3 regions of the Pseudoalteromonas sp. Z1A6 genome follow, and region 2 is predicted to be linked to each of the others. Evidence: predicted binding sites of a transcription regulator. Region 2 holds the regulator's gene; each other region holds the start of a gene.
What was found. Region 2 encodes ArgR, which controls arginine synthesis, uptake and breakdown. Its sites were predicted from a motif close to ANTGAATANNTATTCANT; they were not measured.

Region 1 (7,330 bases), on a different contig from region 2:
GGAGTTTAAGCTACGTATTTACACGGGATCTCCGCACGTGTACTTAGCTTCAAAATATATTCCATTGCTACTTCGTCACAATTTTCTTTACGAAGGCAAAGTTCACAATCTTTCATTACTTTTTCAGGCAAAGAGTCTTTGCTACAAAAAGTAAAACGTTGTTGTTCAAAAAAATCTGGTACGCGTGTTAATACAATAACTCGGTTAAGTGCCAATTTTTTGGCTTTAGTAAGTAGATGATCTACAAGCTGTCTACCCTGCCCCGACACTTTACTTTTTGGGTCTATACCCAATGAGCGTATTTCAGCAAGGCCGGTATCGTAAATGTATAACGACGCACAGCCCGACACTTTTCCATTTATTTCCGTTACTGCAAACTCGTTAATAGAGTGCACCATATCGCTTTTTGCACGAGGCAGGTTTTCACCTACCGTTGCCCAATGCTGTATAAGTGTGGCAATTGCTTCTACATCATCTAAATTTGCATCACGTACCGTTATTTGCTGTTTTTTTTTGGCTTCTTTAACAGCATTAGTTACTTGTTCAATAGACGTCCCACCAAGGGCTTTACGTGCTTTTATACATGCATCAATTTCAAGTACTGGGTAAACATCGTCTTCAAATACAGTGTTTACTGATTTGTACTGCTCAAGCGATAGCTCTTCAAGCGTTTTACCTTCGCTAATCGCAAGCTGTACAAGTACACCTACAATGTGATGCCCTTCTCTAAATGGCACACCTTTAGCAACTAAGTAATCAGCAAGTTCGGTGGCATTTGCATGCCCTCCTTTTGCTGCAGCAAGTGTCTTATCGCCGTTTACTTTAACGCCTTTAATACATGCTTGCGCCATATGAATACATGCAAGCCATGTTGGCATAGCGTCGAATAGCCCTTCTTTGTCTTCTTGCATATCTTTATTGTATGCAAGTGGCAGCGCTTTTAACGTCATCATCATAGCGCTAAATGCACCAAACACACGTCCGGTTTTACCGCGAATAAGCTCGAGTGCATCAGGATTTTTTTTCTGAGGCATGAGCGATGAGCCTGATGTTACGTTATCAGCAAGCTCTATAAATCCGGCTTCACCCGAATTATAAAAAATCAAATCCTCTGACATACGAGATAAGTGAATCATCGAAATAGACGCACAACTTAAAAGATCTAAAACAAAATCACGATCAGATACACCATCAAGGCTGTTTTTTGTAGCCGCTGTAAAACCTAGCCCATGCGCTAATGCTTGGCGATCAATCGGATAAGCTGTACCTGCTAATGCACCACTGCCTAATGGGCAAAAATTCATGCGCGCTTTAGCATCTTGCAGGCGGCTTTCATCACGCTCTAGCATCTCTACATACGCCATACACCAGTGGCTAAACAATACTGGTTGTGCGCGCTGTAAGTGCGTGTAACCTGGTAATATTGTGCCAAGCTCTCGCTCTGCAAGCGCTACAAACTCGCCTTTAAGCTGTGCAATAGCATCTAGTAAATGGTCAGCCGTATCACGGCACCATAATCTAAAGTCGGTGGCAACTTGGTCATTACGGCTTCGGCCTGTATGTAATTTTTTAGCTAAATCACCTACTTTTTCAATTAGAGCTGCTTCAACATGTGAATGAATATCCTCTGCACCTGAAGTAGCTACCGCTTGTGGATCTGCTTTAACTTCTTCAAGCAGCTCATTTAATGCAGCCACTAATCTTGTGTGCTCGTCACTTGAAAGTACACTTACCTGTTCAAGTGCACCAGCCCATGCCACAGAGCCAATAATATCTTGCTCTGCTAACTGGTAGTCAAAGGGAAGAGAGTCGTTAAATTGCTTAAACGCCTCATCTGGACCCGTAGAAAAACGTCCGCCCCATAATGCCATGAAATCTCTCCAAACCCTGTAGTGCCCCTTTTATGAGGGGCGTAATAAATTACTTTTTAGCGAGTGCTGAAATTCTGCTTGAAAGCGAGAATAAACGAATAAAGCCTTCAGCGTGTGATTGGTCGTACACATCATCTTCGCCAAATGTAGCAAATGCTTCGCTGTATAAGCTATTTGGTGACTGCTTTTGAACTGCAGTTACTTGGCCTTTGTATAGCTTAAGTACCACTTCACCTGTTGCCACTTTAGAAAGTGCTTCAGCACCGGCTAAAATAGAATCTTTAAGAGGCGTAAACCAACGGCCGTCGTATACTAAATGTGAAAACTCACCACCGAGTACTTCTTTCCACTTACGGCTTGCTTTATCAAGCACTAGCTCGTCAATGGCTTGAAGCGCTGCCATAATGACTGTGCCGCCTGGCGTTTCATAACAACCGCGTGACTTCATGCCAACTAAACGGTTTTCTACAATATCAACACGTCCAACACCATGAGGCGATGCAATATCGTTTAATTTAACTAAACAATCGTAAGGTTTAAGCTCTACGCCATTTACAGCAACCACTTCGCCTTCAACAACTTTTAATGTTACTAGTTCTGATTTATCTGGTGCTTGCTCTGGAGAGTTAGTCCAAGTCCATACTTGTTCAGTTGGTTGACACCATGGGTCTTCAAGCTCACCACCTTCGTGCGAAATATGCCATGCGTTAGCATCACGGCTATAAATTTTTGTAGCAGATGCTGAACACGGAATGTCACGCTCTGCTAAGTAATCAAGTAATGATTCACGGCTCGATAAGTCCCACTCACGCCATGGCGCAATTACTTTTAAATCAGGGGCTAGTGCTGCAAAACATGATTCAAAACGAACTTGGTCATTACCTTTACCAGTACAACCATGAGAAAGTGCATCAGCACCTACTTTACGTGCAATTTCAACTTGTGCTTTAGCAATAATTGGGCGCGCCATAGAAGTACCTAATAAATAAGTACCTTCGTAAATTGAGCCCGTTTTAAGCGTTGGGTAAATGTAATCACTTACCATTTCATCTTTTAAGTCAACTACGTAACATTCAGATGCACCAGAGGCAATTGCTTTAGCTTCTACGCCTTCAAGTTCTTCAGCGCCTTGACCTACATCGGCAACAAACGCGATTACTTCACAGCCGTAGTTTTCTTTTAACCATGGCACGATAGCCGACGTATCAAGACCACCAGAATAGGCTAAAACGACTTTTTTAATTGAACTCATAGGTGTTCCTTAACAAAATTTGGATTTAGTAATGTAACTAGCAGAGCATTTTGCGCATGCATGCGATTCTCTGCTTGTTGAATGATTTTTGATGCTGGACCATCCATTACCTCAGAGGTAATTTCAAATTCACGGTGTGCCGGTTGGCAATGTAATACCGTAGTCGCACCTGTTTGATCTAGCAATGCCTGGTTTAATTGATAAGGCATGTATTTTTCTTTTACTTGCTCAAGCGGCGTTGTATCACCCATTGATACCCATGTATCTGCGTATACAACGTTTGCACCAACCGCAGCTTCAACTCTATCGCTCACCATGACTGATGCGCCATTCATTGCTGCAATTTGCTCTGCTTTTTTAAGTATTTGTGAATCTGGCGAACACCCTTTTGGTGTTACAGCAACAAAGTCAGTACCTAGCGTTGCGGCAAGTAACATCAATGAATGAGTCACGTTATTGCCCTCACCTAAGTAAGCTACTTTAAGCTGACTCACATCGCCATGTACTTCTTGGAGTGTTAAAAAATCAGCAAGTGCTTGGCAAGGGTGGTACAAGTCACACAAGCTATTTACCACTGGTACCGATGAATATTCACCTAACGTGGTTAATGTGCTGTGCTGATTTACACGCGCCACAATACCGTCGGCCCAAGTAGAAATATTAAGTGCAAAATCTTTAATTGATTCACGTGCACCCATAGCGCCATTTTGCTGATCTAAATAAACAGCATGACCACCAAGGCGATTAATACCTATATCAAACGATAAACGTGTACGTAAACTTTGCTTTTCAAACAATGTTACGATTGATTTACCCGATAATACTTGGCTGTATTTTTCTGGCTTTGCTTTTATATCTTGCGCTAACTTTAATAAATTAAGTGCGCCTTTTTGGTCTAATTCTAAACCTGTTAAAAAATTCTCAAACATAATAAACCTATGGTGTAATCTTTGTTCCGACATGCTCACCTTGCAGCAGAGCAGTTAAATTTTCTGGCTTTTGCCAGCTGGAAATATACACACCGCGTCGTAAATGTTGGGCAGCGTGAAGGCTGGTCTTAACTTTGACCTCCATCCCGCCCACAATTACTCCATCTGTAATTAAAGTATCAATGTGTTTTGTGTCAAGTTGATGTAACGGTTGTTTATTTGCGTCAAGCACCGCTTCTACATCCGTCATAAAAATTAGTTCTGCATTTAAATTACTGGCAATAGCCGCTGCAGCTTCATCTGCATTTACGTTGTACCACAAGCCTTGTTCATCAAAGCCGATAGAGCTAACAATAGGTAAACGAGAAATTCTAAGTAAATCATTGATGATAGAATCGTCGTTACTTGTGCATTTACCCACTAAGCAAAGCGCTTTTAATTTTTGGGTTGCAGTCACACCCGCCTCAAAAAGACTTAAGCCGACAGGCTTATGCCCTGCGCTTATAGCTTGAGTCATTAATTGTTTATTAGCGCAACCTGCAAGCGCACCCACTATATAAGGCATTTGCTCTGCTGGACTAATACGTAAACCTTGGTGTTTAGCACTAGCAAAACCCGCTTGCTTTAGCCATGTATCTACTAAAGAACCACCGCCATGAACAATGACAAACTCATCATTTTTTTGCTCGCTTAGCACGTCAAATAACGCTTTTGCTGCATTTTCTGTATTAAGTACTGCACCACCGAGTTTAATAACCCACGTTTTTTTACTCATTTAAAACGCTCCTTTTAAGCCCGTAGTGTGATCTAAATTCATAGAAATATTAATACACTGCAAAGCTTGTCCAGCAGCGCCTTTTAATAAGTTATCAATGGCAGACATTACAATTAACTGCGTGCCTTGTTGCTGCCAGCCAATATCAACAAATGGTTGCTTAGCAACACCTTTAATTGAAGGTATTTTATCGCCTAACAAACGAATTAATGGTTCGTTAGCAAGCACTTGATAAGCCGATGCAACGTTTTCCTTGGTAACGTCAGGCTTAAGTTGTACATAAATAGTTTCTAAAATACCGCGCGCAAAGCTACCTAGATGCGGTGTAAATAATACTTTGTGGCCAAGGTGTTGTTCAATTTCAGGACCGTGGCGATGGTTAAACAAACCATAAGGTGCAAGCGATACCTCACAAAAATGTGTTCCTACACTCGCTTTACGCCCGGCACCCGTAACGCCCGAAACGGCATTAATGATAATACTTTCGCTGCTCAATAAGCCTGCTTGTTTAAGCGGTTTAAGTGCATTGAGCGCCGCTGTTGGGTAACAGCCTGCAACAGCAATTAGCTTTGCGTTAGCGATAGCATCACTGTTCCACTCTGCTAAACCGTAAGCCGCTTCATTTAAAAGCTCTGGGTGTTGATGCTCAAAACCATAATAAGTAACGTAATCATCATTATTTGCTAGGCGATAGCCACCAGATAAATCAAATACTTTTTTACCCATAGCTAAAAATTGAGGCGCTAAATCAACACTTACTTTGTGATCGGTACATAAACACACATAGTCAGCATCACTTTGAATGTCATCAAAAGCTGATGCACTAAGAGGAAGTAAAGGACAATCTAGTAAGCCAAGGTGCTCTGGGTATAAATCACTTAGTAATTTATTTTTATCTAAGCTACCCTCAGATACATAACAGCCTGTTAAGGTAAGGTTTGGATGATTAGCAACTAAGCTTGCTAACTCTGCGCCGCTATAACCGCTTGCGCCAATAATAACTACATTCATTGATTACTCGTTATTTTAAAATTTACTGCTAAATATATATGTTGTTCGCTTAAACTAGCTAAGACGCTAAATTAAGACTTAATTTAATGAATTTGTAGATTATCGTCGCATTATTTTCATAGCTTTACTTTAATATATTTATGCTTAAAAAGTGAATTGATATTCATCATAAATACTTTTATATTGTTATGCAATTAAATTGAATAATAATTTTGGATTTTTTTATGCCTTTGCCTTCGTTTATTTCTATGTATCAACAATTGATTGCAGCCCCTTCTATTAGTGCAATTGAAGACAGCTTGTGTATGAGCAATAAAAACGTAATTGAACTCCTTGCTAGGTGGTGCGAAACACTCGGTTTTACGTGTGAAATTATTGAATTAGAAGGAGGTAAAGGCCGCTTTAATTTATTAGCAAAGCGTGGAAAAGGCGATGGCGGGTTAATGCTTGCGGGCCACACAGATACAGTGCCTTTTGATGACAGCCGCTGGAACCACAATCCGTTTAAACTTACCGAACTAGACAATAAATTGTATGGGCTGGGAAGTATTGATATGAAAGGATTTTTTGCTTTTGTATTACAAGCGATTAGTGAACTTGATGAAAAGCAGCAAACTCAACCTATTTTAATACTCGCCACTGCCGATGAAGAAACAACTATGGCAGGTGCACAGCAAATATGTAAGCACCCTAATTTAAAACCTGCATGCTGTATAATTGGCGAACCTACTGATATGACGCCAGTATTTATGCACAAGGGCCATATGAGTACAGCAATAAGAGTGGTTGGTCGCTCTGGGCATAGCTCAGATCCCGAACGTGGCCTTAACGCCATTGAAGTAATGCATAAAGTGATTACAAAATTGATGATCTTAAAAGAGCAATTAAAGCATAAGTATTCAATAAATCACTTTGAAATTCCTTATCCAACATTAAACTTAGGTAATATTCATGGTGGCGATAATGCGAATAGAATTTGTGGTTGCTGTGAAATGCATATAGACATGCGCCCATTACCAGGTTTAAGTGTACAAGAACTACAAGCATTAGTGCTTGATGCAACAAAAGAGATAAATCAGCAATACCCAAATGCGGTGAGCGTTATTGATTTACATGAACCAATCCCGGCATTTAGTGGTAGCACCGACAGTGCTTTAGTTAAAATGGCTGAAAAAATAGCGGGGCAAAAAGCGGTCGCGGTAAATTATTGCACTGAAGCGCCGTTTATCCAGCAACTCGGTTGTGAAACAATCGTAATGGGCCCAGGCTCAATTAACCAAGCGCATCAGCCTGATGAGTTTTTAGCGATGGAAAAAATAAAACCATCACAACAAATAATCACCAATATCATAAAAGCAAACTGCTTTAGCAATCAGAGTTACTAACTGCTTATAACAACACAAAATAATAAAGGCGCCAATTGGCTAATGCCGATCAGTTAAGAAAATGACAGGTTGACCGATCCAAACGATCATGCAAAATCCGTAGTTAG
Region 2 (6,216 bases):
CTTTGCAAGTGACGTTGTTAATATCTATTCTTTTCGTCAGCCGTTTTTGATTCAGCCAATTTTAGAAGATTTTACAAAACAAACGGGAATAAAAACCAATGTTGTTTTTGCTAAAAAAGGGTTAATTGAGCGTGTTAAACGCGAAGGTAAACACAGTAAAGCCGATTTAGTATTAACCTCTAATTTTAGTGCGCTTATTCAATTAGAAGATTTAAAATTAACACAAACTATAAAAAGTGACAGTGTAAATAATAACGTGCCTGCAGCTTTTCGTGACGGTGATGGCCAATGGGTCGCGCTCACTAAGCGAGTGCGTAATGTGTATTCATCAAAAGAGCGAGTTGGTGAGTTACCTAAGCTCACTTATGAAGATTTAGCAGATCCTAAATACAAAGGACAAATTTGTACGCGATCAGGCAAACATCCCTATAACTTAGGTTTAGTGGCTTCTATGATTGCACACCATGGTGAAGCGCAAACCAAAGAGTGGCTTGAAGGTGTTAAGGCTAATTTAGCACGTAAACCTCAAGGTAACGATCGTGCTCAAGTTAAAGCAGTTAAAGAAGGTTTATGTAACTTGGCATTAGGTAATAGTTACTATCTTGGTAAAATGCTAGAAGATAAAGAGCAAAAAGGTTGGGCAGAGGCCGTAAATATTAACTTTCCAAATCAAACTAATCGTGGCTCACACATAAATGTTTCGGGTGCGGTTATTACCAAATATGCTAAAAACCCTGAAAATGCATTAAAGCTCATAGAATATATGACCGACAGCAAAGCACAAAACATGTATGCCTCATTAAATATGGAGTATCCAGTTAAGTCGGGTGTTGAACTATCAAGTTTGGTTGCCTCTTGGGGGAGTTTTAAAGAAGACAGCTTGCCACTTGATGAGATTAGTAAATATCGTCCGTTAGCGCTTAAGCTAATTGATGAGGTGAAGTTCGATCTTTAATGACTAATAAATTTAAGCTGTCTAAATGGCAGCTCTTTGCGTGGTCGACTGGCTTAATTCTATCGGCCCCGTTGTTTTTTCTTCTTTTTGAATCTCTACAAGGTAGCTCTGAGGTGTTTTCCCACCTGTGGGATACCGTGCTTTGGGATTACATAACCAATACCGTATTGCTTGTTTTAGGTGTTTGCGTCCTTAGCTGCGCCATAGCTTTGCCACTTGGGTGGCTAACGGCTTACTGTAGTTTCCCGGGTAAAAAACAGTTTGAATGGGCACTTATGCTGCCCCTTGCTATGCCCACCTATATTATTGCCTATGTATACACTGATTTATTAGATTATGCGGGCCCGGTGCAAATAGCGCTGAGAGAATGGTTTGGCTGGCAATCGCCTAATGACTATTGGTTTTTTGATATACGTACATTACCTGGGGCCATCGTTATGATTGCCTTGGTGCTTTATCCGTATTTATTTTTGATTTTTAAAACGGCTCTTCGCGAGCAGTCATTCAAATTAGTACAAGCTAGCCAGTTAATGGGATTATCTCCTTGGCAAAGTTTCTTTAAAGTAAGCTTAGTACTCTCTCGTGGGGCTATTGTGGCGGCTCTTGCGCTTATAAGTATGGAAACCATGGCTGACTTTGCAACAGTGAGTTATTTTGCCGTAAGTACATTAACGACTGCCGTATACGATACGTGGTTTGGTTATTACTCACTTACAGCGGCAGCTAAAATATCGGGTGTGATGTTATTACTGTTATTTTTAGCATTAATGGCAGAGCGCTTTAGTCGTCGTAACCAAGCGGTATTTGAGCGCCAATCAAGTGTAAATAGTGAATCTCTCTATGTATTAAAAGGAAAGTCAGCTTGGCTCGCAACGGCATTTTGCAGCTTTATTTTATTTATCGCGTTTGTAATCCCTATTACAGTACTTATAAATTACGCCATTACCTACTTTGATAAAGCATGGAATGTAGAGTTTTTTAGTTACGCTTGGCAAAGTTTAAAAGTGGCTGGGGTTGTGAGCCTAATAACGATTACGTTGAGTATTTTTGTCGTTTTTTATCAGCGTGTGGCAAAGCAAACGTATCCGCTTATTCCTGGGCGTTTAGCAAGCACAGGATATGCGTTGCCTGGCACAGTACTCGCTATTGCGGTTTTGTTACCACTTACATTATTAGAGAACACCATTAACACAGCGCTCGAGCCGTATAATTTAGATATTGGCTTACTGCTTACAGGTAGCATTCTTACTATTATTATTGCTTATATTGTTAGGTTTTACGCCATTGCACACGGAGCAATTGAGTCGAGTTTTTTACGTATTAGCCCATCACTTGATATGGCAAGCCAATCAATGGGTAAAAGCCAAGGACAAACACTGCGTTTAGTGCACCTACCTTTACTGCGAAGAGGATTGCTTACTGCTGCTTTATTGGTATTTATTGAGTGCATGAAAGAACTGCCGGCTGCGCTATTGCTCAGGCCGTTTAATTTTGAAAGCTTAGCTACTCATGTATTTCAGTATGTGAGTGACGAGCAGTTAGAGCTTGCTTCTATATCGGCATTATTTATTGTTATTGTTGGGTTTATTCCTTTGTATTTTATTAATCGTTCTATGGAGCAGCGTAGTTAAATGAGTAGTTTAATTTTACAAGGCGTGAGCTATCACTATAACGGCACAAAGGTTATTCACGATTTAGATTTAACGGTGGGTAAAGATGAAATTGTTTGTCTACTCGGAGCGAGTGGGTGCGGCAAAACGACCACGTTAAAAGCGATTGCAGGTTTAATTGAAGCCAAGCAAGGGTCTATTTTTATAGACGGTAAATTAGTGAGTGATGAGCAATCGTTTGTCTCACCTGAGCATCGCAACATCGGCATGATGTTTCAAGATTATGCGTTGTTTCCGCATTTAACGGTGGCAAATAATATTGCATTTGGGCTTAGTAAAATGAGTAAAGCTCAAAAGCAACAACGCGTTGATGAAATGCTCAAGCTTGTGCATTTAATTGGCTGTGCCGACAGGTTTCCGCATCAGTTATCGGGTGGTCAACAACAACGTGTAGCTATTGCTCGCGCATTAGCTTATAAGCCTAGTCTATTGCTACTAGATGAACCTTTTTCAAATATTGATACACAAGTACGCTTTGAATTAATTGCCGATATACGTCGAATTATTAAAGCAACTCAAGTATCTGCTGTGTTTGTTACACACTCAAAAGAAGAGGCGTTTGCCTTTTCAGATACACTTGCCATTATGCATCGCGGTAAAATTGAGCAACAAGGCACGCCTGAGCAGCTTTTTGCAGATCCATGTTCAAAGGAGGTTGCAGAGTTTCTGGGTCAAGGCATATACTTGAGCGCAGAAGTATTAACAGCAACTGAATACAAAACACCATTTGGTTTAGTCGAATCTTATGTTGAGAGTAAGCATGACGTAAGCGTAGGGCTTATATATGTACGTCCCCATCAAATAGAATTAGTGGCAGATAACCAAAGTGACAAATTCAGCAAGCGAGCTACAATCATAAGTCGTCGCTTTATTGGTTCGGCGTATGTTTATTCACTTGTTATTGATAAACAAGAAATTGAAGTTGCTGCACAATATGGCCAGTCATTTGAAAATAATGAACAGGTTATAATAAAAATAAAACCTCACACGGTGAATTTTTTCGAATCGTAATTAATTTGTTATTCGCTGTGTTTTTATCTGTAAAACTAAGGAATAACAATGGCGCAAGCGCAATCAGGGATTTGTGCTGAAGCAAACTTACACGGTTTGCACTTATTTTTTAATGTGTTTGATGGTCAAGATGAATCACTTCGCGCAAAGTTAAAACAAGTAAGCGCTATTGAAGAAGAATTTAGCGATCAATTTTCAGAATCAATGCTCTCTTGCATGGTTGCTATTGGTGCGCAATATTGGCCGCATATCCTCCCTGAATACATCCCAAGCGAATTACAGAGCTTTCCTAATATAAACCATAGCGATCATCAAATGAGCGTACAACCGTGCGATTTATTTGTGCAAATTCGCTCTGACCGTGAAGACGTTAACCATTTATTTGCGCTGCAAATTTTAAAACTATTTGCTCCCGATGTTGAGCTGGTGGAGCAAATTCGTAATTTTCGCTTTTTAGATGGTCGTGATTTTAATGGTTTTATTTATGGTGGCGACACCGCACATGGAAGAAAAAAGCGCGCTACGGCTTTAATTAGTAACCCTGGCAATTTTGAAGATCAGGGGAGTTATATTCATGTACAGCGTTATAAGCATGACTTAACTATGTGGCAGCACTTATCATTGAGTGAGCAAGAACAAATAATGGGGCGTACGCGCCTTGATAACACGCTAATTACCCCCGCGATTGAAACCAGCCATGCGTCACGTAGCGAGCTAAAAGACGAAGACGGACAACCGCTACTATTAAATCAGAGCATGCCTTATGGCGATGTGTATGAGCAGGGAATGTTATCAATTACATGCGCTTGTACGGGCACCGCATTTGAAAAAGTACTTAATAGTCGTTTAGGGGAAGGGGAGTGTTACGACCACTGGCTTGATTTTACTCAAGCCGATATGGGTTCTGCTTTCTTTGCGCCTTCAGTCGGGTTTTTAAAACAAATTTAGTTTGCTATTAAACCGTATCAAATAAAATGCGAACACGTTCAAGTGTTACATCTATTTCAGATATTTTAGCAGGAGCGATAAAAATAGTATCGTCGCCTGCAATTGTTCCTAGTACGCCATCTGCTTTACCTAATGAATCTAATAAACGCGCAATAAGCTGAGCAGCACCTGGACTGGTACGAATAATGATCATCATTTCGTTGTGCATAATGTCGATTACTAATTGGCGTAATGGGCTTTTAGCCGTAGGTACACCCATTTCAGCTGGTAAGCAGTAAACCATTTCTTGTTTGGCGTTACGTGTGCGTACAGCACCAAATTTACTTAGCATGCGCGATACTTTACTTTGGCTTATATTGTCAAAGCCTTGATCTTTTAATGCATCAACTATTTCGCCTTGAGAGCCAAAATTTTCTTCTTTTAATAGTGATTTAAATGCTTTTACCAGTGCTTCTTGTTTATCTTGTGGTTGCATAGTCTTTATTCGTTTTTGTTATTTATGCCGCAAATTCTACACAAAAATGAATAATTATGCAGCAGTTGTTTAGTTAACTTGCCAGTTTGATGCGTTAAATCACAAAAGTTTACGACTATGGTCGAAAATATACTTGAAATAGACAGGATAAATTTGTTTTTAGTCGCTAATTTCATTATCTTAAGAGCCACAAATGTTTCCTACCTCAAATTACGGAGAATTCCAATGAAAGTTGCTGTATTAGGTGCTGCAGGCGGTATCGGCCAAGCGTTGTCTTTACTATTAAAAACAGGCTTACCAGCTGGCTCTGAATTATCACTTTATGATGTTGCACCAGTAGTACCAGGTGTTGCGGTTGACCTTTCTCACATCCCAACAGATGTTAAAGTAGCAGGCTTTGGCGCAGACGAATTAAACAAAGCGCTTGAAGGCTCTGACATCGTTCTTATCCCAGCGGGTATGCCACGTAAACCAGGTATGGATCGTGCTGATTTATTTAATGTAAATGCTGGTATCATCAAAACTTTAGCAGAAGGCATTGTTGCTAGCTGTCCTAAAGCGTTAGTAGGTATTATTACTAACCCAGTAAATGGCACAGTTCCAATCGTTGCTGAAGTATTCAAAAAAGCAGGTACTTACGACGCTAAACGCGTATTCGGTATTACTACGCTTGACGTTATTCGTTCAGAAGCATTTGTTGCTGAACTTAAAGGCGTAGACGTAGCAACTGTTAAAGTACCAGTAATTGGTGGTCACTCAGGCACAACTATTCTGCCTCTACTTTCTCAAGTTGAAGGTGTTTCTTTCACAGATGAAGAAGTTGCTGCACTTACTCCACGTATCCAAAATGCGGGTACTGAAGTTGTAAATGCTAAAGCAGGCGGTGGTTCAGCTACGCTATCTATGGGTGCTGCTGCAGCTCGTTTTTGTATGTCTTTAGTTAAAGGCCTACAGGGTGAAGAAGTTGTAGATTACGCTTACGTTGCTGTTGAAAATGGCGATGCAGAGTACTTTGCACATCCAGTACGTTTAGGTAAAAACGGCGTAGAAGAAATTCTTTCTTACGGCGAACTAAGCGCATTTGAAACAAAAGCAAAAAATGACATGCTTGAAACACTGAAAAAAGACATCAAAGAAGGTGTTGATTTCATGGCGTA
Region 3 (14,309 bases), on a different contig from region 2:
GTGAATTTACGAATAAGGAAGGCTCACTTGTACGTTTAAGCCGCCCTCTATTTTGTTATGTAAACTTATATGCCCCTGGTGCGCTTCTGCTATTTCTCTGCATAAGGCTAGCCCTAAACCACTTCCCGTACTTTTTGTAGAATAAAAGGGCACTAAAGCATTTGCCATTACTTGCTCGCTCATACCTTTGCCGCAGTCGCTCACATTTATAACACAAGCTTGGGGTACAAATTCGACCTGAATATGTATTTCATTGGAGTTGGAGCCTGACTCGTGTGAATTTTTTAATAAGTTTATGAGCAGCTGCTCGAGTTGGGCTTGATCAGCTTGTAATTCATTGTGTGGATTTTTTATTTCGTAGCTAAATTGCCAGTGATTTTTTAAATTATTGAGTGTGTTTTGCCAGTTAATCCGTGTTTTTTGTGGCTGAGGTAATTTAGCAAACTTGCCATAGCCTTGTACAAATTCAGTTAAATGACTAATTCGCTCATCAATAGTTGCAAATACACGGGCAAGGCGGGGCTCATCAACTTTATTTGCGAGCAATTGTGCGCTGTGTAACATGGACGACATAGGGCCGAGTGAATTATTCAATTCGTGGCTGATAATGCGTATTACCTTTTTCCACACGGCAACTTCTTGGCGACTAAGCTCACGGGTTAATTGTTTAAATATATATAAATGATGCTTTTGGTTATTGAGTAAAAACTCCCCGGTGGCTAAATGCCAAGTTTGCGAGTCTTGATTCTCTATTTCTATATTAAAGAGGCCATCAACACCGTGCTCTATAGCTGCTATTAATTGCAGGGGCGAATTTTCGAGCAATTTACTTAGCTGCATACCTTCAAGGCGGGTTGCGCTATTAAATAAACTACGGCTAATTAAATTACTAAATACCACCGTATTATTATCATTGACCAGTAATAACGCTTGCGGCGAGCTTTGCAATACTTTATCAAGCATTAACTCGCGCTGGTAAATCCATTGTTTTTCTTGGCGAAGCTGTTTAGCGGTTTGATTATAAAGTCGGCATAGTTTTCCAAGTTCATCATTACTTTTATACGCTAGTAAGCTGGAGAGCTCACCATCTTTAAAATTAAGCAACCCGGTTTCGAGCGATTGCATGCCAAGCTTTATTGGTTTGGTGAGAGCTCTTGAAAGCAAGGTGCTAAATGCAAGCGTTAGTAATATTAAAAACAGAGTGTAGTACATATCAAAACCACTAAGTGCGGCAATAATAAAAACAGGCAGCGCGCTACAAAGTGCGCAAATTAACACAACCTTTTGGCTTAGGGTAAAGTGGCTAATAATGTTTGGCATTAATAATCAATACCCATTTTTTGTAATCGACGATAAAGAGCTTGTCGGCTTAAACCAAATTCACGGGCCACTTTGGCTATAACACCTTGATGAGCGCGCATTGCGTGTTCTATTTCCTGTTTGGTCGGTTCTGCTTTTGCTTCTTGTTGAGCAGTAACCGATGACGAAAGTGCAAAGTCATCGACTGTAAGCGCACCTGTTGGTTTTAGCACCGCTACACGTTTACAAGCATTTTCTAGCTCTCGAACGTTACCTGGCCATTTATAATGTTGAAGTGCTTGCTCTGTGTTTATAGTCAGCTCTCGGTGAGGTAAAAAATGGCTAATAAGTGCTAAAACATCATCTTGCCTTTCGCTAAGGGCAGGCACATTGAGTTCAATTACATTAAGGCGATAATATAAGTCTTCCCTAAATCGACCTTGTTCAATTGCTTGTAGCAGGTTTTCGTTAGTGGCCGATATAACCCGCACATTTACTTTTTGTGTTTGTGTTGAGCCTAAACGTTCAAACTCGCCGGTTTGTACTACGCGTAGTAATTTTATTTGTCCTGAGAGTGGTAAATTACCAATTTCATCTAAAAATAACGTACCGCCATCAGCTGCTTCAAATCGACCAATACGTTGTTTAGTTATCCCCGTGTATGCGCCAGCTTCAGCGCCAAAAAGTTCGGCTTCTATAAGTTCTTGTGGTAGTGCGCCTGCGTTTACCTTAATAAAAGGTTGCGATACAAGTGGGGAGTTTTTTTGAATGATATGCGCAATGCACTCTTTACCACTTCCATTAGGGCCTGTAATTAATGCAGATATATCAGATTTAGCTACTTGTAGCGCCATAGTGACCAGTCGTTCCATAGCCGTGCTTTTAAATATTAGCCCGGCAAGGTCTGCGCTTTTAAATGTACCTTCACGCTCTTGTTGATGGCGATTATGTGTCGCCACTATTTTTTTAGCACTGCCTAGCTCTATTAAGTTACTGATACAAACTAGTAGTTTTGCATCATCCCAGGGTTTTGGTAAGTAATCGGCAGCACCGGCTTTTACAAGCTCAATAGCGGTAGCAAGTTCGGTCCAGGCTGTAATAAGTATAATAGGGAGGTGTGGGTTTATTTCTCGTAGTTCATAAAACAACGTTTTACCTTCTTCGCCAGAGGTTGTGTCGCTGGTAAAGTTCATGTCTTGAATTACAAGCTCAATTCGCTGATAGCGAACTATTTGCAGAGCATCAAACGGGTTTGTTGCAGTCACTACCGAAAAGTCGTGGATCTCGAGCAACAATGAAAGTGCATCGAGTACTGCTTGGTTATCATCAACAATGAGTATTTTATGAGTCATAGGTTATTTTTATAATTTTTTAATGGCTACACTGCCTTACTAATCAGTGTAGCATAGTGATTTTTACATGATTTAGTAACCTAAACTCTGGATAATAAATCTACCTCAAGCGGATTCTAGGTTAAATTGTGCGAGTTGCGATACTGGGCGAAATATTAGCAGCGCGTTTAGCCGGCCCTAATACCGCAAGTAAGCTCATTAATAATACGACAATGGCGGTAACGGCTATATAGCTTGGCGGTAGTGCGGCTACAGAAAAATACTGCATTAACATTTTCCCAAGTAGTATTGCTGTTACCACACCTAAGGCTAAACCTAGGCTACAAATTAATGCATTTTCTACTAAAAAGTAGCTAACAATAGCTGACTTTCTTGCACCAAGTGCTCTGCGTGTGCCAATTTGCTTAGTACGTTTGCTAATATTAAATAAGGTTAAGCCAAAAATACCGAGAGCGGTTATAAGCACTAAAATAGTGATTAATACTATGAGCATGCGCATCATGAGGCGGTCTTTAGCGGTATACTCATTTTTTAATTCATCAAGTCCTTTAATGTTATTAATAACGCGTTTGCTGTAATTTTCGAGCATGGCATTTTCTATTTCTTTCATTACAGCTGCTCGCTGACCAGGCTCTGTACGAACGGCAACTTGTGCATAACTTGCTGCTTTAATATAAGGAATAAACGCAAGATTATCGGGTTTACTGTCTTTGAGCCACGGGCCTTTCATGTTTCCGATCACGCCAATAACTTTAAGTGGTAGGTCACCAAAATAAACTATTTTTCCTAAACCATCTCCATCAGGGTAGAGCTCATCAAGTAAGGCTTTAGTGACTATAGTGACGTTGGTGCGCTTTTGTGTAATTTCGTTTGTAACTAGCACTTCATCTTCGGTAAAGTTTCGCCCTGCAATTAAGTTAACGCCGTAGGTATTAATTGCGTGGTCATCTATAAAAAAATAAGCAGTTCTTACACTTAGGCCTTCTTGTGGAGCGGGTTGTAAATTAAAGCTCGAAGCGCTGCCACTGCCTGATAGCGGGATACTACTGCTTAATGCGGCATCAACTACGCCTGGCATTTTTCTAAGCATGCTTTCATCAAGCTCAAACTGCTGGCTTAAGTTAATATCAGTACCAAAGGTCATTACATTAAACTTAAATATATCTTGCTCAGGGTAGCCCGTTTCTTGATTTAAATAGCTAATTCTGTCTTGAATGATAAATGCAGCATTACTGACTATAGCTGTGGTAATTGCAATTTGAATTAGCAGTAATACAGCGCCCACCTTTGAGCGGCATAAGGCGTTAAATATAGGTTTTATTTCTAACATTGTTAAATTCCTTATTGGCTCTTAAGATAAATAGCAGGATTGGTTTTACACACTAACCAAGCTGGGTACAAACCAGCCAAAATGCAGGTTGTAATTGCAATCAATGGGGCGCTCAATAGCATGGTCAAATCCATTGTTGCTAAGTTTTCATAGTAGTCGTAGCTTTGCACTACGCCCATTAAGCCAAGTTGTGCTAGTACAATTCCTAGCATGCCACCTATAAAGCCAAGCATGGCGACCTCAACTAAGTGCTGTAAAAATATTTGCCTTTTACTAGCGCCTAATGCGCGTCTTACACCTACTTCTGGCGCTCTGCGTAAAAACTTGGCTAAAAGTAAACCTAAAATATTGGCTAAGCAGACACCTAAGAACATAAAGCTCAGGCCCACTAAAATTTTATTGTCTTCGGTGACGACGTTGTTGTATTGCATCCATTGGTTTACATCGCGAAGTTTATACTCAAGTTCTTTACGATTAAATCGACCACGTTTTTGTTGTTCTTGCATATAGGCTAATAAGTAATTTTGATAGGCTTGTTTTTGTTCAAGCGTATTTAGCTCTGCCCAAAACTGGATCCATACTTGCTCAGATTGCAGTTTATCTGCAAAGGTTGGTGTGTTTTCGTGTTTCCATCCATTGCTATTGCCCCAACTTACGAGCTCTTTTGCCTTTATTAAGCTAAAGGGCATAAATAATTCTTCTACTTGATTAAATGCACCGTTATTTAAATCATAATATTTAATATTGAGAGGCCAATGGTTAATAACACCAACTACTTGATAGCTTGCATCATCTAAGTAAATCAGTTCTCCGACGGAGTTTTGTCCTGCAAATAGTTTATCGTTTATCTCTTGGGTAATAACAACCACAGGTGCGGCTGAGTTTTCTTGCTCTTTGCTCCAAGCCCCTCCGTATAGAAATGACAAATTAAACATGCTAAAAAAGTCAGGCGTTGTCATGCGAGCATTACCTATAAAAGGTTTTATTTTGTCGGAGTCTAAATAAACTGAAAAGCCGGTACGCATCATAGCCACTTTTTTCTCTGACGTGGGTGCGTTTAATAAGTTCTCTGCATCTTGATAGGTCAATTGCAGTGGCATGTTATCTTCTGTCCACCACGTACTACCATCGTCCATTGTTTGTAATTGCACACTGTAAAGTTGGCTGCTTTTTTCTGGAATAGGATCGGCCGACATCATGTGATAAACACTAAGGCTGGTCATTGTTATGCCTATACCTATCGCAATGGCAAGTACCATTAAAAAGCTAACCAATGGGGTGCGCTTGAAGCTGCGCCAACTTAAATCTAAATAATGAATAAACATTAGTTAAACCCCCGATGCTGTTTTTATAGTTTGCGCGCCCTGATAAAGCGTAAAGTCGGCAAGTTGTCCATCAACTACTTGAATATTACGCGGAGCACGGCGGGCTAATTCGCTATCATGAGTTACCATTACAATAGTGGCACCGTCGCGATTGATTTGTTCAAGTAACTCCATAACTTGGCGAGCCATTAAGCTGTCAAGGTTACCTGTTGGCTCATCGGCAAGTAAAAAACGAGGTTCACCAGCAAGCGCACGGGCTATTGCTACACGTTGTTGCTGGCCACCAGAGAGTTGTTGAGGTAAGTGTTTAGCGCGAGATGCTAAACCAACTTGTTCAAGGCATTGCTCAATTCGACGTTTTCGCTCATTTGCTTTAATCCCTCTGTAGCGAAGAGGAACTTCTATGTTTTCATATAAATTTAAATCGGGGATCAAATTAAAGCCTTGGAATATAAAGCCAATTTTTTGATTACGTAAATCAGCACGTTGGTTATCGTTTAGGCTGCCAACATTAACGCCATCCAGCAGGTATTCACCTTCGTTAAAAGGCTCGAGCATACCTGCAATATTTAAAAAGGTTGTTTTTCCTGAGCCGCTAGGACCAGTAACAGCAATAAATTCGCCTTCGTTTACTTGCAGATTAAAATCTCGAAGCGCATGGGTTTGTACCATTTCTGTTTGGTATACTTTACTTACATTGTTCATTTGTAACATCGTTGTTCCTAATTATTTTTAGCGTTGGTTGAGAACGTCTGTTTAATTTAATAAAATCGTGTTGGCTTGCTTAAAGTCGCTGTAGCTTGAAATAATAATTTCATCGTTTTCTTTTAGTCCACTTAAAAGCTCAACCGCATTAATGCTGGTGGCGCCTATTGTAATAGGTATACGCTTTGCGATATTGCCATCGACTTTATAAGCTATAATTCCGCCTTGCTGCATAAATGCACCACGCTTTACTTGCATTACACCTTCTCGGTTGTCGAGTAAAATACGTGCAGTTAAGCGTTGGTTCTGACGAATGTTGTTAGTAACACCTTTAAACCGGACGCGTGCTGTTACTTCACGATTATTAACTTCTGGTGATATGGCGGATAAATTCCCCATCACTGTTTCATTGCCTAACTTAAGCTCTACTTCCATACCGAGCCCTAATTCGTTTGCGTAACTTTCAGGAACTTGGAGTTCGGCTTCAAAATTACTTAAGTCGACGAGAGTCATAAGAGGTTGGCTTTGCGTCACTGCGGCTTTTTGTTGCACTAATAGGTTACCCACGATCCCTGTAACGGTAGCCTTAATAGATAGGTTGCTTACTTTTCGGATTAAGTCATCAACAATAAGTTGTTGGCGGGTCACATCACTTTTAGCAGCTTGTAGTTCAAAAGCGAGCGTGTCTTTGGCAAGCAATACCTCTTGCTGCGCATGCTTATAGGAGAGCTTAGCTCGGGATAAATCATCAACTGCTTTTTCTAGATCAATTTGGCTAATTAAGTGCTTTTGTATTGATAACTGTGCGCGACGATTTTCGCGCTCAGCGGCGTTAAGCTCAACTTGCGCCATATCGAGTGTTTTATTTAAAGTGAGTGTTTGGCGTCTTGCTTGCAAATGCTGCCTTTGCTGCTCGCCTTCAAGTCTTTTAAGTACAGACTCCTGTTGCTTTAATTCATTAGTTGACTCAGGGCTTTGCAGCAGGGCAAGTGTGTTGCCTTGCTTTACTGTATCGCCGGCCTTTACTTTTAAATCTATAAATCCCCGTTCTGGACTGTAGATTTTAGGAGCATTAGCAGCAACAATTTTACCACTGGCGGCAATGTCTCGAATGAGCGCTTTAACATGTACTTTTGCAATCTGTACTTTTGAGCGGCTAATAGAGCTTTTAGCGCTATGGCTCGTTAAAAAAATATAAGCAATTGCAGAGACCACAATGAAAACAATCGCAGTGATTATCGCGTATTTTTTATAGCTTATAGGTGCCTTTACTTGTATGTCTTGTGCGCTGGTATCTTTAATCATTTAATTTCCCCTAAATTGCTTTTATGTATTTTTCGCACAGCAGTAATAAAGCTGCTGTGCAAATAGCGGCAATAGGAGAGAGTAAAAATAAGCTTAGAGTAAACATAGTAATTCCAATTAGCGATTATATATAAAGCTATACGATTAATATGCCAACCATTATCTTATTGATATTTAAGTGATTTTATTTTTTTGTTATTGAAATTCATGTCCGCGGACAGTTTATGTGTCCGCATCGGACATAGTTTTAAATAAAAATTCACTATTAACGTACAAAAAATGACATGAACTTTCATAACTATACTAATGAGCAGCAATAATCGGGGATGTTAAGCCATTAAAGTAATGAAATAGCATAAAACTATCTAAATGTTAACTGAATAGCCCCTCTAGTGTTGAATACTTATTCACTTTCGGTTGCCTTTACGTTTACGTAAGCTGGCACGCTGAATGCTTGTGTTTTTTACAATATGTTAAACTTGACACCAGTGTCATGAAAAAATAGTGGTTAAAATAACGCTAAATGTTAAAAATAATGATAAAAAGAAATCTTGCTATGAAGTGAGAAATATTCAAGAATGTGAATATGTATTCAAAGTGCTATTGACTCTATTTAAGATAGAGGCTAGTTTTGTCCGTCTGTTAGCAAATCGTCGAGCAGTTCATCCACGCTAACAGTGCAGCAAGGGGAGGGGTCTATGTTATACGACTCAAAGTTAGAAAAAGAAAATTGTGGCTTTGGCTTAATAGCTCAAGTTAATGGTCAAGCTAGTCATAGGCTTATTCGTACTGCTATTACGGGGCTTGATCGCATGCAGCACCGTGGTGGTATATCTGCCGATGGTAAAACAGGTGATGGCTGTGGTTTATTATTACAAAAACCAGATAGCTTTTTCCGTGCTATTGCTAGTGAACATAACTGGCACTTAGGCAAAAACTACGCAGTGGGTATGATATTTTTAAATTCAGACCCTGTTTTAGCGCAAGCTGCAAAACAAATACTTAGCGAAGAATTAGAAAAAGAAACGTTAAATATTTTAGGTTGGCGCGTTGTGCCAACCGACCCATCAATGCTCGGTCCTATTGCTGTACAGCAATTACCAGGTTTTGAACAAATTTTTGTTAGCGCGCCAGAAGGTTGGCGTTCTAAAGACTTAGAGCGTCGCTTATATGTAGCACGCCGCCGCGCTGAAAAGCGCATTGTTGATGACGAAGCTTTCTATATCGCAAGTCTATCTGGTTTGGTAACTATCTATAAAGGCTTAATGATGCCTGCAGATTTACCAAATTTTTACCTAGATTTAGCTGATATTCGTATGACGAGTGCGATTTGTGTTTTCCATCAGCGCTTTTCTACTAATACTCAGCCGCGTTGGCCTTTAGCTCAACCTTTCCGCTATTTAGCACACAATGGTGAAATTAATACTATTGAAGGTAACCGCCAGTGGGCACGCGCACGTTCATACAAGTTTGCGTCACCGCTTATTCCTGATTTACAAAGCGCAGCGCCGTTTGTAAACGAAACCGGTTCTGATTCATCAAGCCTAGATAATATGCTTGAGCTATTTTTAGCTGGTGGCATGGATTTATTCCGCGCTATGCGTATGCTCGTACCACCTGCATGGCAGAAAAACCGTGCAATGGACGACGATTTACGTGCATTTTACGACTTTAACTCTATGCATATGGAACCATGGGATGGCCCGGCAGGTATTGTTATGTCGGATGGTCGTTTTGCGGCTTGTAACCTTGACCGTAATGGACTTCGCCCAGCGCGTTATGTAATTACACAAGATGGCTTTATTACGCTTGCATCAGAAGTGGGTATTTGGGATTACACTGCCGATGAAGTAGTTGAAAAAGGCCGTGTTGGTCCAGGTGAATTATTAGTTATTGATACTAAGCTTGGCAAAATTTGGCACTCAGATGAAATCGATCAAGATTTAAAGTCTCGCCATCCTTACAAGTCATGGCTTGAGGAGAATGTTAAGCGTTTAGTTCCATTTGAAGAGCTTACTGAACAAGACGCCGGTAATCGCTCATTTGATGACGAAACGCTAGCTAAATATCAAAAAATGTTTGGTTATACCAACGAAGAGCTTGATAGCGTTATTCGTGTAATGGGTGAAAACGGCCAAGAAGCAACCGGCTCAATGGGTGATGACACGCCATTTGCAGTGCTTAGTGAAGGGCATCGTTCGCTTTATGATTACTTCCGCCAAAAATTTGCGCAAGTAACAAACCCACCTATCGATCCACTGCGTGAAAATCATGTAATGTCACTTGCGACATGTATTGGTAGTGAGCAAAACGTATTTAACGAAACAACAGGCCACGCTAAGCGCCTACAGTTTGATACGCCAATTTTAATGTACGCAGACATGCAGCAGCTATTAAATGCTGATGAAGCGCATTACAGCTACTGTAAAATTGATATTACCTACACAGTTGAAGAAGGTTTAGAAAATGCGGTAACGCGTATTTGTGACCAAGCACAAGAAAAAGCAGCCGCTGGTTGTATAATGCTTATTTTAACTGACCGTAACTTTAATGAAGCAAATTTGCCGATTCCAGCAGCTATGGCTGTAGGTGCGGTACAAAAACGATTAGTTGATAACAATCTTCGCTGTGAATCAAACATTATCATTGAAACCGGTAGCGTGCGTGATGCGCATCAGTTTGCTGTGTTATTAGGCTTTGGTGCTACGGCAATTTATCCATACCTTGCGTATGAATCGTTAGTTGCGATGAGCGACAGCAAAATTATTAATAAGTCGTATTGCGAAGTAACTCTTGCTTACCGTAAAGCCATTAACAAGGGCTTATACAAAATCATGTCTAAAATGGGCATAAGTACGGTTGCGTCATATCGCTGCTCAATGTTGTTTGAAGCGGTTGGTTTATCTGACGCTATTGTACAAATGTGCTTTAAAGGTGTGGCAAGTCGCATACAGGGCGCATGCTTTACCGACTTTGATGACGATCAGCAAAGCTTACACAAACTCGCTCTAAGTAAGCGTAAATTATTAAGCCACGGCGGCTTGTTTAAGTACGTACATGGCGGCGAGTATCATGCTTATAATCCTGATGTAATCCAAACCCTGCAAAAAGCAGTTCGTTCTGGTGAATATAGTGATTACAGTGAATATGCAAAACTTGTTAATACGCGTCCTATTGCCACTTTACGTGACATGCTTGCGCTTAAAATTCCAGAGCAAGGCATTAGCATCGATGATGTAGAGCCTGCAGAAAACCTATACAAGCGTTTCGATTCAGCAGCAATGAGTATTGGTGCATTATCGCCAGAAGCGCATGAGGCTCTAGCAATTGCAATGAACCGCTTAGGCGGTTGTTCAAACTCTGGTGAAGGCGGCGAAGATAAGCTGCGTTATGGTACCGAGAAAAACTCGCGTATTAAACAAGTTGCTTCAGGTCGATTTGGCGTAACGCCGCATTATTTACGCAGTGCTGACGTTATTCAAATTAAAGTAGCGCAAGGTGCAAAACCAGGCGAAGGCGGTCAATTACCGGGTGAAAAAGTAACTCCATACATTGCTAAACTTCGTTATTCGGTTCCCGGTGTTACGTTAATTTCGCCACCACCACATCACGATATTTATTCAATTGAAGATTTAGCGCAGCTAATTTTCGATTTGAAACAAGTAAACCCTAAAGCGCTAATTTCTGTAAAACTGGTTTCAGAACCAGGCGTAGGAACCATTGCAACGGGTGTTGCTAAAGCGTATGCCGATTTAATTACTATTTCTGGCTATGATGGTGGTACAGGCGCAAGCCCACTTACTTCAGTTAAATATGCAGGTAGCCCATGGGAGCTAGGACTTGCAGAAACGCAGCAAGCTCTTGTTGAAAATGGACTGCGTCATCGTATTCGCTTGCAAACAGATGGTGGCTTAAAAACGGGTTTAGATATAATTAAAGCGGCAATTTTAGGTGCAGAAAGTTTTGGCTTTGGTACCGGCCCAATGGTTGCGCTTGGTTGTAAATACTTACGAATTTGCCATTTAAACAACTGTGCGACCGGTGTTGCAACACAAGACGAAACACTTCGTCAAAAGCATTACCACGGCTTACCAGAAATGGCGATGAACTACTTTAAGTTTATAGCGCAAGAAGCACGTGAAATCATGGCAAGCTTGGGTGTTGTAAACTTAACTGATTTAATCGGTCGTTTAGATTTGCTTGAAGCAATTGAAGGCAAAACAGCAAAACAGAAGAAAATTGATTTATCTTCAGTAATTGCTCAGCCTAATAACCCAACTGGCGAAACGCTTTATTGTAGTGCGCCTAATAGCTCACATTATTTAGGAAAACTTAATGAGAGCCTACTAGCTAAGGCGCAAGACGCAATTGATGCTTCAAGCGGTATTTCACTAGTAAGTCGTATTTGTAATACGGACAGATCGGTAGGTGCAATGCTTTCTGGCTATATTGCTGATAAATATGGCAACCAAGGTATGGCGGCTGACCCTGTAGTAATTGAACTACACGGTACTGCGGGTCAATCATTTGGTGTGTGGAATGCCGGCGGCCTTGAAATGACATTGGTTGGTGATGCAAACGATTACGTAGGTAAAGGCATGGCGGGTGGCAAGTTAGTTATTCGTCCACCACTTGGCTCGTCGTTCGAAAGTCACAAAGCCACAATTGCAGGCAACACATGTTTATACGGTGCAACAGGCGGTAAACTGTTTGCTGCAGGTTGTGCAGGCGAGCGCTTTGCAGTTCGGAACTCAGGTGTGCAAGCGGTTGTTGAAGGTGTAGGTGATAACGGTTGTGAATACATGACGGGCGGCGTTGTATGTGTACTTGGTAATGTAGGTGTTAACTTTGGTGCGGGTATGACCGGTGGTTTTGCTTATATTTTAGATGAGCGAAATGATTTTGAAAAACGCATTAATCCAGAGCTAGTAGAAATAGTAACGCTGGATGAATTAACATCGCATCAAGAGCATTTACGCGGTTTAATTGCTGAGCATTTAGAGCTTACTGGCTCATGCCGTGCAGAAAGTATTTTAGCTAACTTTGAATTGTACTTACCTATGTTCAAATTAGTAAAACCAATATCAAGCGACGTAAAAAGTTTACTCGGGCATCGCGCTCGCAGTAGTGCCGAACTACGTGTTCAGGCGCAATAAGGGGGCAGTATGAGCGAAAATGTATATCAATTTATAGACGTGCAGCGTGTAGACCCACGCAAAAAACCAATCTCGTCACGTAAAAAATCTTTCGTAGAAATTTACGAACCCTTTTCAGAGAATCAGGTTAACTCACAAGCTGACCGTTGTTTAGATTGTGGTAACCCATACTGTGAGTGGAAATGTCCAGTACATAACTACATTCCACAATGGCTAAAGTTAATACGCACAGGCCGTATTATAGAGGCGGCAGAGCTTTCTCATCGTACAAATAGCTTACCAGAGGTTTGTGGGCGTGTTTGCCCACAAGACCGCTTGTGTGAAGGCTCGTGTACGCTCGATGAAGAGTTTGGTGCGGTTACAATTGGTAATATTGAAAAATACATTACTGATGAGGCATTTAAAATGGGCTGGAAGCCTGATATGTCTTATGTAACATGGACTGACAAAAAAGTAGCCATTATTGGTGCGGGCCCTGCAGGTTTAGGGTGTGCTGATATTTTAGTGCGTAACGGTGTTAAACCAGTGGTGTTTGATCGTCACCCAGAAATAGGTGGACTACTCACATTTGGTATTCCTTCTTTTAAACTTGAAAAATCAGTAATGCAAAAGCGCCGTGAAATTTTCACTGAAATGGGCGTAGAATTTAAGTTAAATGTTGAAGTAGGTGTTGATATTACACTTGACCAAATTTTAGCTGATTACGACGCTGTGTTTTTAGGGGTTGGTACGTATCAGAGTATGCGTGCAGGTCTTGAAAATGAAGATGCAGCGGGTGTTCACGATGCATTGCCGTTTTTGATTGGTAACACGAACCGTGTAATGGGCTACGACGAGACAAAACAACCGTGTATTGATATGGCTAATCAAAAAGTAGTTGTACTTGGCGGTGGTGATACAGCGATGGACTGTGTGCGTACGTCTATTCGACAAAATGCTGCAAAAGTAACGTGTGCTTATCGTCGTGATAAAGAAAATATGCCAGGCTCTAAACGTGAAGTTAAAAACGCGAAAGAAGAAGGCGTTATATTTACGTATAACGTTCAGCCTAAAGGCATTGTACTGAACGATAAAGGTAAAGTGACCGGCGTTAAAATGGTTAAAACTAAATTAGGTGAACCTGACGCAAAAGGCAGAAGCCGTGCTGAAGAAGTACCTGGTTCAGAACATGTTATTGAAGCTGATCAAGTTATTATGGCGTTTGGTTTCCAGCCTCACAAAATGGATTGGTTAGAAAAATACGATGTAGAAATAAACAACTGGGGCGGTATTAACGCACCAGAACAAGGTGAGTTTACACATCAAACTACTAACCCTAAAATATTTGCTGGTGGCGACATTGTACGTGGTTCAGATTTAGTGGTAACTGCTATTTTTGAAGGACGTAACGCTGCAGAAGGTATTATGGATTACTTAAAAGTTTAATTTTTCGTGTTAAAATAACGATATTTAAAGCAAGCCAAGTGGCTTGCTTTTTTATTTGTTTTATCCAAATGTAATGTCAACATAATTAGTGACAAATGGGGCTATATTTATACCACCTTTTGTATGGCTTTCTTGAACAACACCTTTTGTTAGTAACTTCATGTAGAAACCTTATATAGTAACTTTCAAAGAAACTGCTTTGCCATTATGGGTTGTTCTTTATAAGCCAAATGCGATTTCTTTAGGTATCTACTAAGCGGCTTTCAGGACTCGTTTCATATATATAAACGTTATCGACACTTCTTTCTTCTAAGTCGTTTATATACTCTAATACCAATTCGCTTAATTAAGTGATCTATTTTGAGATAACAAAATTATGTCGATAATGAGGCTAAAGTTTCGCTACTTAGGT

Region 1: argC (N-acetyl-gamma-glutamyl-phosphate reductase) is a predicted target of ArgR. The motif match lies at 5,989-6,006, and genes of this name have one in related genera.
Region 3: gltB (glutamate synthase large subunit) is a predicted target of ArgR. The motif match lies at 7,896-7,913, and genes of this name have one in related genera.

What each region holds. Positions count from the first base shown of each region.
Region 1 covers NZ_WTKW01000186.1:1,060-8,389, forward strand. Annotated here, with positions in the region: gene argH (argininosuccinate lyase) at 6-1,871, opposite strand; gene GQR46_RS12380 (argininosuccinate synthase) at 1,921-3,123, opposite strand; gene GQR46_RS12385 (ornithine carbamoyltransferase) at 3,120-4,052, opposite strand; gene argB (acetylglutamate kinase) at 4,060-4,827, opposite strand; gene argC (N-acetyl-gamma-glutamyl-phosphate reductase) at 4,828-5,838, opposite strand; gene argE (acetylornithine deacetylase) at 6,063-7,223, shown strand.
Region 2 covers NZ_WTKW01000226.1:44-6,259, reverse strand. Annotated here, with positions in the region: gene GQR46_RS13830 (Fe(3+) ABC transporter substrate-binding protein) at 1-955, shown strand, start outside; gene GQR46_RS13825 (iron ABC transporter permease) at 955-2,586, shown strand; gene GQR46_RS13820 (ABC transporter ATP-binding protein) at 2,587-3,636, shown strand; gene GQR46_RS13815 (Dyp-type peroxidase) at 3,685-4,584, shown strand; gene argR (transcriptional regulator ArgR) at 4,592-5,059, opposite strand; gene mdh (malate dehydrogenase) at 5,285-6,216, shown strand, end outside.
Region 3 covers NZ_WTKW01000053.1:1,103-15,411, reverse strand. Annotated here, with positions in the region: gene GQR46_RS05435 (ATP-binding protein) at 7-1,320, opposite strand; gene GQR46_RS05430 (sigma-54 dependent transcriptional regulator) at 1,320-2,651, opposite strand; gene GQR46_RS05425 (FtsX-like permease family protein) at 2,773-3,981, opposite strand; gene GQR46_RS05420 (ABC transporter permease) at 3,993-5,306, opposite strand; gene GQR46_RS05415 (ABC transporter ATP-binding protein) at 5,310-6,020, opposite strand; gene GQR46_RS05410 (efflux RND transporter periplasmic adaptor subunit) at 6,063-7,316, opposite strand; gene gltB (glutamate synthase large subunit) at 8,015-12,472, shown strand; gene GQR46_RS05400 (FAD-dependent oxidoreductase) at 12,482-13,897, shown strand.